One region of the Arthrobacter sp. NyZ413 genome, then DNA from elsewhere that is predicted to be linked to it. Evidence: riboswitches for the same ligand, from Rfam matches in the RefSeq annotation. Region 1 holds a riboswitch; each other region holds the start of a gene.
What was found. Region 1 has a riboswitch for S-adenosylmethionine ahead of ABCW42_RS13930 (aminotransferase class V-fold PLP-dependent enzyme). Riboswitches for the same ligand answer to the same signal wherever they lie in the genome.
Positions count from the first base shown of each region.

Region 1 (3,265 bases):
CGGGCGCGGAACGTGCCACCGGCGGGGTCAACGCGGTAACCGGCCGCGGACGGCATACCTCTTCCTCCGCCCTCGCCTTGAAGCTGAGCGACGCCCCGGACGGAAGCTGGATCATCGATACCCCGGGCATCAGATCCTTCGGTTTGGCCCACGTGGATCCCGACCGCATCCTGCATGCGTTCCCCGACCTCGAACCCGGCACGGATACGTGCGAGCGCGGCTGCAAGCATGATGCCAGTGCAGTCAATTGCGGGCTCGATTCGTGGGTCGCGGAAGGCCATGCGGGCGAGGCCGGACCTGCCCGGCTCGCGTCGTTGCGCCGGCTCCTGGGGGCTGACCCGCGCCAGGAAGCCCAAGAGACGAAAGAACTGGGCAGCGTCACCTAGTTCCGCCCCTCAGTAGCGCCCCGACATCCACAGTTCGCCGCACAATAGACGGTAGTTTGTAATCATGACCCAACCCGATCCGAGCTACAACGACGACCTGCGGCTTGCCCATGTCCTGGCGGACTCCGTCGATTCCCTGACCATGGAGCGCTTCAAGGCCCTGGACCTGCAGGTCGAGACCAAACCGGACTTGACCCCTGTCACTGACGCCGACAAAGCAGCCGAGGAAGCGATCCGCGGGCAGCTCTCCCGTTCCCGTCCGCGCGATGCCGTCATCGGGGAAGAATTCGGCAGCAGCGGCCACGGCTCACGGCGTTGGATCATCGATCCCATCGACGGGACCAAGAACTTCGTACGCGGGGTGCCGGTATGGGCAACGCTGATCGCCCTCGTGGACGAAGGCGAAGTGGTGGTGGGGCTCGTCAGCGCGCCCGCGCTCGGCAAGCGCTGGTGGGCCGCCAAGGGTTCGGGCGCTTACATGGGCCGCTCGCTCGCAGCCGCCACGCGGCTCAAGGTCTCCAATGTGTCTCGCTTGGAGGACGCTTCCTTGTCCTATTCCGAGCTTTCCGAATGGAAGGAACAGGGTTCGCTGGACAACTTCCTGGGTCTTGAGAAGGACGTCTGGCGCAGCCGCGCATACGGCGACTTCTGGTCCTACTGCCTCGTGGCCGAAGGCGCCGTGGACATTGCCGCCGAACCCGAACTCGCGCTGTACGACATGGCCGCGTTGGTGCCGATCGTCACGGAAGCCGGCGGGCGCTTCACCTCGTTGGAAGGCGCTGACGGGCCTTTCGGCGGCAATGCCGTGGCCACCAATTCGATCCTCCATTCGGAAGTCCTCAAGCGGCTCAATCCGGAAATCGACGATCTCCTCTAATCGGGTTTGCTGAATATTCGACGGCGGACGTCCCTTTTTCGGGGCGTCCGCCACTTTTTCTTCGACGGAACGGCGTTTTTTCGGCGATCGTAATATCCGCTTAACAATACGAACCGCCTTGGAACCCTCCGCGCCCGTGTCCTAGTCTCTTTACAGGTCACGAGTGCCAGCGTGAAACCCCGGTTTGCTGGCCGGCAACCCTCCGTCGCGGCGGGGTGCCCCGGGTGACGACCCGGCCGGTCCGGAACGGATACGGCAAGCGCGGATCCCCTGTCACCAGGGGTCCCTCTTGAGTGAGGTTCCATGAGCACAGCTACGTTTACTTCTCCCGTCATCGCCGCTGCTTCAGCATTTTCCAGCGTCGAATCCCCCGCGGCCCGCCCGCTGGCCGCCGTTACAGGTGCTGAGTTGCAGGCTCCACTGATCCAAGGCGGCCATGTCCGGTACGCCAACCTTGACTACGGTGCTTCAGCTCCTGCGCTGACAATAGTCTCGGCGTACCTGAACGAGATCCTTCCGTACTACGCGAGCGTGCACCGCGGTGCCGGCTACGCTTCGCAAATCAGCACTTCCGTCTATGAGAACGCCCGCAACATCGTGCGCGAATTCGTCGGTGGACGTCCGGACGACTCCGTCATCTTCACGCGCAACACCACGGATTCCCTCAACCTCCTGGCTGGTTGCTTGCCTGCGGAAGATGGCCGGTACCTTGGCGAAGTCCTGTACCTGGACATCGAACACCACGCCAATCTCCTCCCGTGGCAAGGAGTTCCGCACCGTAGCATTATCGCGGCGGAAACCTTGGCGGAGACCGTAGACAACGTCCGCGCTGCACTCGCCCAGGGCGGAGTCAGCCTCCTTGCCGTCACCGGCGCCTCGAATGTGACCGGCGAAATCCTGCCCATCAAGGCGTTGGCGGAGCTTGCGCACGAGTTTGGCGCGCGAATCGTGGTTGACGCGGCACAGCTCGCGCCGCACCGCCGGATTGATGTGTCCGCGGCGGACATCGACTACTTGGTGTTCTCCGGACACAAGCTCTACGCACCGTTCGGCTCGGGTGTCCTGGTGGGCCGCCCCGACTGGCTCGACGCCGGTACCCCTCACCTCGCCGGCGGCGGAGCTGTCCGCGAAGCGCGGCTTGATTCCGTCAGCTGGGCCACGGGACCCGCGAGGCACGAAGGTGGCTCGCCGAACGTCCTCGGCGCCGCTACGCTTGCGCGGGCCACCCAGGTCATCGCCAGCCTCGACAACGACGAATGGCACGCCCATGAAGCCGACATCCGCACGCACTTGATCGACGGCCTCAAGGAAATCGACGGCGTGACCGTCCACCAGATCTTCAGCGATACCGACCCCGCCGACACCATCGGCGTGGTGAACTTCTCGCTGCAAGGCTACGACGCCGGCCTTGTCGCGGCGTACCTCGCGGCAGAGCATGGAATTGGCCTGCGTGACGGCCGGTTCTGCGCGCATCCCCTGCTCAAGCGGCTCGGCCTTCCGTCCGGATCCCTGCGGGCTAGCTTCGGCGTCGGTTCGCGTTTGGAGGACGCCACGCGGCTCATTGCCGGAATAAAGGCGCTCAAGAGCGACGGCCTTGGCTGGGACTACGTGGTTGATGCAGGCCGCTGGGTGCCGGCAAACGACCACCGCAGCTACCCTGAATGGGCCCCGAACACTCCGGGGACCGCCGGCGCCGCACCCTGCAGCACTGACTGATTGAGGTAGATTCGTAGGGTATTTCCACGCCCCACGAAGGAGTTCCTGGGTGGTTCCACGACCCAAAGGCACATCAACCGGTCCTAAGCTCTTTGAGCAACGACGCCTCGAACTCGGCCAAAGCTTCCAGGACGGCGGCGAGCACTACGAGCGCGTCCGGCCCGGGTACCCCGCGGATTCCGCCGACTGGCTGATACCGGACGGTGCGCATGATGCGGCCGACGTCGGTGCCGGCACCGGAAAGTTCACCGCCCTCCTCGTGGAGCGCGGACTGGCGGTATCCGCC
Region 1 is NZ_CP155434.1:2,982,451-2,985,715, forward strand. Features, by position in the region: gene rsgA (ribosome small subunit-dependent GTPase A) at 1-386, shown strand, start outside; gene hisN (histidinol-phosphatase) at 451-1,263, shown strand; SAM riboswitch class IV at 1,419-1,531, shown strand; gene ABCW42_RS13930 (aminotransferase class V-fold PLP-dependent enzyme) at 1,567-2,979, shown strand; gene ABCW42_RS13935 (class I SAM-dependent methyltransferase) at 3,029-3,265, shown strand, end outside.

Region 2 (3,265 bases), 1.9 Mb from region 1:
CGCCGAATACGGCTGCGCGGAAGGTGCCGGAGAGCCTGTTGCGGCCCCGGGTCGCGAGGGCGCGGACTACCTCTTCGTGGATCTGTTCGTCAGCGGCCATCGCGCGGGTGGCCGCGGGGTCCTTGGCATAGGGGGAGCGGCTTTCGGCACGCTGGGCAAGGGCGAGGACGAACACCGAACCGAAATTCCGGGCGAGGAAGCCGAGCATCCGGCTGCGTCCCGAAGCTGCTCGTGGCATCCCGGCGTGTTCGCCAAGGAGCTTGAGCCAGTGGGCTTCGTGGCGGCCTTCGGCGTCTGCGAGGGCCAGGAGGATTTGCCGTTCTTCACCGTCGCGGCGCTGTGCCAGTTGGCGGTAGACGGCGGCTTCGGCGCGTTCGTCGGCGAGGTACTGCCGCCAGCGCTTGATGTCCGACGACGAAGGGGAAGTCTGGGGGGCCGGTGCCTCTTCTGCGGGACTTGGCAAAGGTTCTGCGGGACTCGCCAAAGGATCTGCGGGACCCGCGGCCTCTTGGGCGGGAGGGGTTGGATGTGAGGATTTTGCGTGCGGGTGCACCGGTACTCCTGGGTTGCTGGGGCGGGCTTCATCGCCTCATTGCATGTCCACTTTACCGCCAAATTCCGCGGATTTCCGGCTGGCAAACCTCACTGGACAGTTTAGGCGCACCGTAAAAACGGGCTCCTTCGGGGAAGCCTTGACCACCGGAATAGGCAGTGCTGGGATGGTTGGACAGGGTCCACGAAGAAGCTTAAGCAGGCTTGCTCGTGACAGACCAGCGCCACGTCGAACGGAGGTTGCACCATGGACAGCACCGGCGCCCACGCCCCCCACCCCGACCGGCCCACGGTCGAGGCCGATCCCGCCTACGACTACAGCGAAGACCTGGAAGTCGACGAGGATTGGGACGAACAATCCGAGGTCCTCGACGACGACGAACGCACCGTTCCGCTCGACGAGGCGGAGGAGCATCGCGAGGCTGACGAGGCCGAGTAACCCGCGCGGCTAGAACGCGCTCAGGATGAAATGCCGCTCCACGCCGTTGCGGTGCCCGGCCGCCGCGACCGTGAGGGTGAGTTTGCGCGTGGCCGGGAACCAGCGAACCGGTCGGACGGAACACGACAGTATTTGCGTGATGAGCCGCGGTTCGTGATGCCAGTAGCGCTCCAGGCGCCCGTCCACCAGGAACGTGATGGTGCCTAGTGCAAGGTCGACGCCGGGAACCACCCGCACGCTTTCCTCGCACCTGTGGCTCGGGGGAGGCGCGGACGGACCCGCCTGAACGCCAGGCGCACCCGCCTCTGTGTGGTGCCCGCCTACGGTTATGGATTGCAAAGGCATTGCCTGCTCCTCGCGGAGGTGCTCTTGCCCGTCCGGTTGTCTCTGGTCCGGGGCCGGGCCGCTTCCCATCCGAACCACCCGTGAACATGGGGTTGGCGTGTGGCAAGTCGGAGCTTGGCGCCACATCTCTTGAAGCTGCCTCTACTGTAGGCGCAGCTCGCCGCCAAAGGGCTAAAAGTTTCCCATATTAAGCACGACGTCGGTGCCGCGCCTTCCGGCTGGAAGGTGCGGCGCCGACGTCGTAATCGATGCGGTGACGGTCAGTGCGTGGCGACCGGGTGGGCATCCAAGGGGAGTTCCTCGGTGACCGCTCCGGCGACGCGGCGGTCCCAGGCTTCGCGGACCTCCGGGTCGGTGGGCCGTGTGAGGAGCGAGAGCACGATGTAGACGAGCAGCGATGCGCCAAGGCCGTAGTAGATCGGCTCGTTGGCGTAGACGCCGTCTTCGCTCGGGATGGCGCCTGTGGCGTAGGCGATGAGCAAGGCCAGGGTGAGCACCGAGCCGACGGCCATGGACCATGCGGCGGCGATGCCCGTGCCGCGCTTCCAGACCAAACCGCCGAGGATCGCGACGAGGAGTCCGCCTACCAGGATGTCGTAGGCGATGGTCAACGCCACCACGACGTCTTGCGCCGCCATGGAGATGAGTACCGCGAGAACGCCCAGTCCAAGGACCCAGTAGCGGTTTGCCTTGACGTCGTGCTCGGGGTTGGTGGAGTCGTCCGTGGTGATCGTCTTGCCGAACCAGCTGGCGACGAAGGGCACGACGTCGGCGCGCGCCACCGTTGCCGCGGCGATGAGGGCTCCCGAAGCGGTGGACATCATGGCGGCGACTGCTGCCGCCATGACCAGGCCGCCGATGCCGATCGGCAGGATGTGGGTTGCGACTTCGGCGTACACGACGTCCTTGCCGAGCGACTTGACGTCGATGTTGGGCAGGGCCACCCGGGCGGCCAGACCGATCAGTGCGCCGGCGATGCCGTAGAGGATGCAGTAGAGCCCGGCGGTGGTGCCGCCCCAGCGGGCGACCTTCGGGGTCTTGGCCGTGAAGACGCGCTGCCAGATGTCCTGGCCGATCAGCAGGCCCAAGGTGTAGACCACGAAATACGTAATGATGGTCTGCAGCCCGATGCCGTCAAGTTGGAAGAAGCTGGCATCGACGCGTGCGCGGATGCCGTCGAAGCCGCCTGCCGCGTTGAGCGCGAAGGGAAGCATCAGGAAGAAGATGCCCACGGTCTTGATGATGAACTGCACCTGGTCGGCCAGGGTGATGGACCACATGCCGCCGATGGTCGAGTACACGAGGACGATCGCACCGCCGACGGCGATGGCGAGCCAGCGCTCCCAGCCGAAGAGTACAACGAAGATCGTGGCGTAAGCGCCGGTGGACGTGGCGCACAGCATGAGAGTGTAGGCGAGCATCACGATGCCGGAAGTCTGCGTGGCGCGCTGACCGTAACGCAGGCTCAGCATCTGGGAGACCGTGTAGATCTTCAGCCGCTGGATGGTGCCGGCGAAGAGCAGGCTCAAGAGGAGCACGCCCGAACCGATCGCGACAACCAGCCACATGCCGGAGATGCCGAACTTGTAGCCGAGACCGACGCCGCCCACCGTGGACGCGCCGCCAAGGACCACTGCCGCCATGGTGCCCGTGTAGAGCATCGGGCCAAGGCGGCGACCGGCCACGAGGAAGTCGCTGTTGTTCTTGGTGCGCGATTTGCCCCACCAGCCAAAGGCCAGCATGGCGAGCAAATACACCACCACGATCGCGATATTGATGAAGTCCACGGTTGGCTCCTGAGGGTTTGGCAGAGTCGGTTGGGGAGGACGACGGCGGCCCGCGCTTTGCGCTTTCGACTCGCCGATTCTCTGCTCTGGTGAGTTGGGGAGCGGTTTGTGATGAATGCCTCACAAACAACACTTGTTGCCT
Region 2 is NZ_CP155434.1:1,051,836-1,055,100, forward strand. Features, by position in the region: gene ABCW42_RS05065 (VIT1/CCC1 transporter family protein) at 1-463, opposite strand, end outside; gene ABCW42_RS05070 (hypothetical protein) at 800-991, shown strand; gene ABCW42_RS05075 (hypothetical protein) at 1,001-1,336, opposite strand; SAM riboswitch class IV at 1,352-1,471, opposite strand; gene ABCW42_RS05080 (sodium:solute symporter) at 1,597-3,078, opposite strand.
Region 2: another riboswitch for S-adenosylmethionine. It lies ahead of ABCW42_RS05075 (hypothetical protein); the one in region 1 lies ahead of ABCW42_RS13930 (aminotransferase class V-fold PLP-dependent enzyme).

Region 3 (3,265 bases), 980 kb from region 1:
CCCCCGCGAGCGTGGGCGGCTGGTTCGCGCCGGCACTCGTGAGCGACGAGGACATCCCGGGCTCCGGCCTGCCCCCGCGTTTTGGCGGCAGCCACCCGCTCTACAGCTCCAATTGGTACCTGCTGCAAGCCGGCGACATCCTCCAGCTGCACACCCTGAAGCAAGACGAGCTGTGGTTCTTCCACCTCGGGGCGCCCATCAGGATGCACGTGTTCTCCCCGGACCACGGCTATTCCGAGGCACTCCTTGGAGCGGACCCGGAGGCCGGCGAGAGCTTGCAGGGCATCGCTCCGCACTCGACGTGGTTCGGGGCCGAGCTCGCTGGAAGAGGGTTCGCCCTGGTCGGTTGCAGCCTGTCACCCGGATACGAAGCAGCGGACTCCGCAAAACCCACCTACGAGGACGTCGAGTCGCTTGTCTCGACGTTCCCCGGCCACGCGGCGCTGATCCGGCGCCTGGCGGCCGGCTAACAACGTCTGATGCGCCGGTTCTGGGGCCGGCGCATCAGGCTTCCCTGTACGACGAACCGCTCCTCCCATTCCACAGGAGGTCCCTAATCCGTAAGGTATCGACATGAGCATCTACATCAGTCCTGACTCCGCGGCATGGTCGCTCACATCCATGGCGGCTGCCGCTTCGGCAGGATCGATCGAAGATGCGCGTGGAATGGCCAACCTCGTAAGGGAAATCTACGAAACAGAAGGCGTGGAAGCCCTCTCAGGCGTAGTTTTCGCCCTGGCCCACCACCACAGCCTTTCGCTTCATGCACTGGCTACCGCCACCGGAATCCCAGTCCACGAGCTTCTCGAAATGCGCAGGCACCAAGGGTCCACGTTCCACCACTCACCGTCCGGGGTCGCCTCCCGTTTCGATGGCCTGCCGCCGGGTCTCCAAGCGAGCCTGGAACCGCTCCAAAATGAATCGGACGGCTAAGGCAATTCGGGGTCTGTAGCCCGCCGCGTGGCCGGTTACGGAACATGACGACGCCCGGTGATGCAGGCCGCCGTCGTGGATGTTACTTTTCTTATTGAGTAATGAGCGCCAGCGCGAAGCCCTGACTTGCTGGTCGGCAACCCTCTCTCCGGCGGGGTGCCTCAGGTGACTACTCGGCGTATCGACACTTTCGAACTGCAAGCGTGACTGAGGAGCACCGCAATGCCTGAACCGACTGAAGACAAACTCTCCTACCGCCTCATCACGGGTCCCGACACACGGGAATTCTGCGAGCGGATCTCCACTGCCCTGGCCGAGGGATACGTGCTGCACGGCAGCCCCGCCGCCACCTTCAACGGCACCGACGTGATCGTGGCACAGGCCATCATCCTGCCGGCGGCGATCGCCAGCGCTGACGCCGCGGTTGCCACCGCCGTCGACGCCCTTGACCAGGCCGACGAAGAGTTCGACGGCGAGGGCCACGCATGAGCTACGCAGGCGACCTCAGCCCGCACGACGCCTGGGCCAAGCTGGAGCAAGGCGCCATCCTGGTGGACGTCCGCACGGAGGGCGAATGGGCCCACATCGGCATCCCGGACACCAAAGCCACCGATAACGATCCCCTGTTCATCCAGTGGAACTTGGTCGGGGGAATCCCCAACGCCCGCTTCATCGAAGAGCTGAAGCAGCAAGCCCCGGAGGCTGAAGGCACCGAACTTGTCTTCCTGTGCCGCTCAGGCCAGCGCTCCATCGCCGCAGCCATCGCCGCGACGCAGGCAGGCTTCACCTCCTACAACGTCCTCGAAGGCTTTGAGGGGGAACCGGACCGTTACGGCGAACGAACCGTGAACGGCTGGAAAAACCGTGGACTTCCGACGAACCTGGGGAAAATCTAAGTGACCTTCAATCCTGACGCCGCCGGCTGGAGCCCTGACACCCAGGCAGTCCGCGGCGGCCTTGACCGCACCAACTTCCAGGAAACCTCCGAGGCCATCTTCCTGAACTCCGGCTTCGTCTACGAATCCGCCGAGGCCGCCGAGCGCGCGTTCACCGGCGAGGACGAACGCTTCGTCTACTCGCGCTACGGCAACCCCTCCGTGGCCACGTTCCAGGAGCGGCTCCGCCTGCTGGAAGGAACGGAAGCCTGCTTCGCGACGGCGTCGGGCATGTCTGCTGTCTTCACAGCCCTGGGCGCGCTGCTCGGCGCGGGTGACCGCGTAGTCGCGGCCCGTTCGCTGTTCGGCTCCTGCTTCGTCATCCTGAACGAGATCCTGCCCCGCTGGGGAGTCGAAACCGTCTTCGTCGACGGCCCGGACCTCGAGCAGTGGCGTGCCGCTTTGTCGGTGCCCACCACCGCGGTGTTCTTCGAGTCGCCGTCGAACCCCATGCAGGAAATCGTGGACATCGCGGCCGTGAGCGAACTCGCCCACGCGGCCGGCGCGACCGTCGTCGCCGACAACGTCTTCGCCACTCCCCTGCTACAGCGCTGCGGCGACCTCGGCGCCGACGTCATTGTCTACTCGGGCACCAAGCACATCGACGGCCAAGGCCGCGTGATGGGCGGCGCGATCCTGGGCACCAAAGAGTTCATCGAGGGCCCCGTCAAGCAGCTCATGCGCCACACCGGCCCGTCGCTTTCCGCGTTCAACGCCTGGGTCCTGACGAAAGGCCTGGAGACCATTGGCCTGCGCGTCAACCACTCCTCGGCCTCGGCCCTGCGGATCGCCGAGTGGCTCGAAAACCAACCGGCCATCAGCTGGGTCAAGTACCCTCTCCTGAAATCGCACCCCCAGTACGAGCTCGCCGCCAAGCAGATGAAGGCCGGCGGAACGGTCCTGACCTTCGAGCTGTTGCCGTCGGCCGGGCGCACCGCCAAGGAAGCCGCCTTCGCGCTCCTCAACGGGCTCAGCGTCATCGACATCTCGAACAACCTGGGCGATGCGAAGTCCCTCATCACCCACCCGGCCACCACCACGCACCGCGCAATGGGACCCGAAGGCCGCGCCGCCATCGGCCTGGCGGACGGCGTAGTGCGTTTGTCGGTGGGACTCGAGGACGTGGACGACCTCATCAGCGACCTGGAACGGGCCCTCAAGCAGGTGTAGTGCCGGCTTAGCTGGGGGCCTCGCGCCAGTCTTGCCGCACCCAGGTAAGGACGGGTTGCGGTTTGGTGTCGGTCTCGTCCTTTTCGGAACCCATGGTGATCTGCACGGCGTGCTCGACGACGGCGGCCAGTCCGGCGGCGTCGGGCCTGCCGTTGTGGTTCCGGCTCCAGCGCCCGGCGACGGTGCGCTGTTCAATCGCCCCGTTTCCGCGGCCCAAAAGGGCCGCC
Region 3 is NZ_CP155434.1:3,963,454-3,966,718, forward strand. Features, by position in the region: gene ABCW42_RS18500 (cupin domain-containing protein) at 1-470, shown strand, start outside; gene ABCW42_RS18505 (hypothetical protein) at 574-933, shown strand; SAM riboswitch class IV at 1,031-1,143, shown strand; gene ABCW42_RS18510 (DUF1737 domain-containing protein) at 1,156-1,422, shown strand; gene ABCW42_RS18515 (rhodanese-like domain-containing protein) at 1,419-1,829, shown strand; gene ABCW42_RS18520 (O-succinylhomoserine sulfhydrylase) at 1,830-3,038, shown strand; gene ABCW42_RS18525 (glutamate--cysteine ligase 2) at 3,046-3,265, opposite strand, start outside.
Region 3: another riboswitch for S-adenosylmethionine. It lies ahead of ABCW42_RS18510 (DUF1737 domain-containing protein); the one in region 1 lies ahead of ABCW42_RS13930 (aminotransferase class V-fold PLP-dependent enzyme).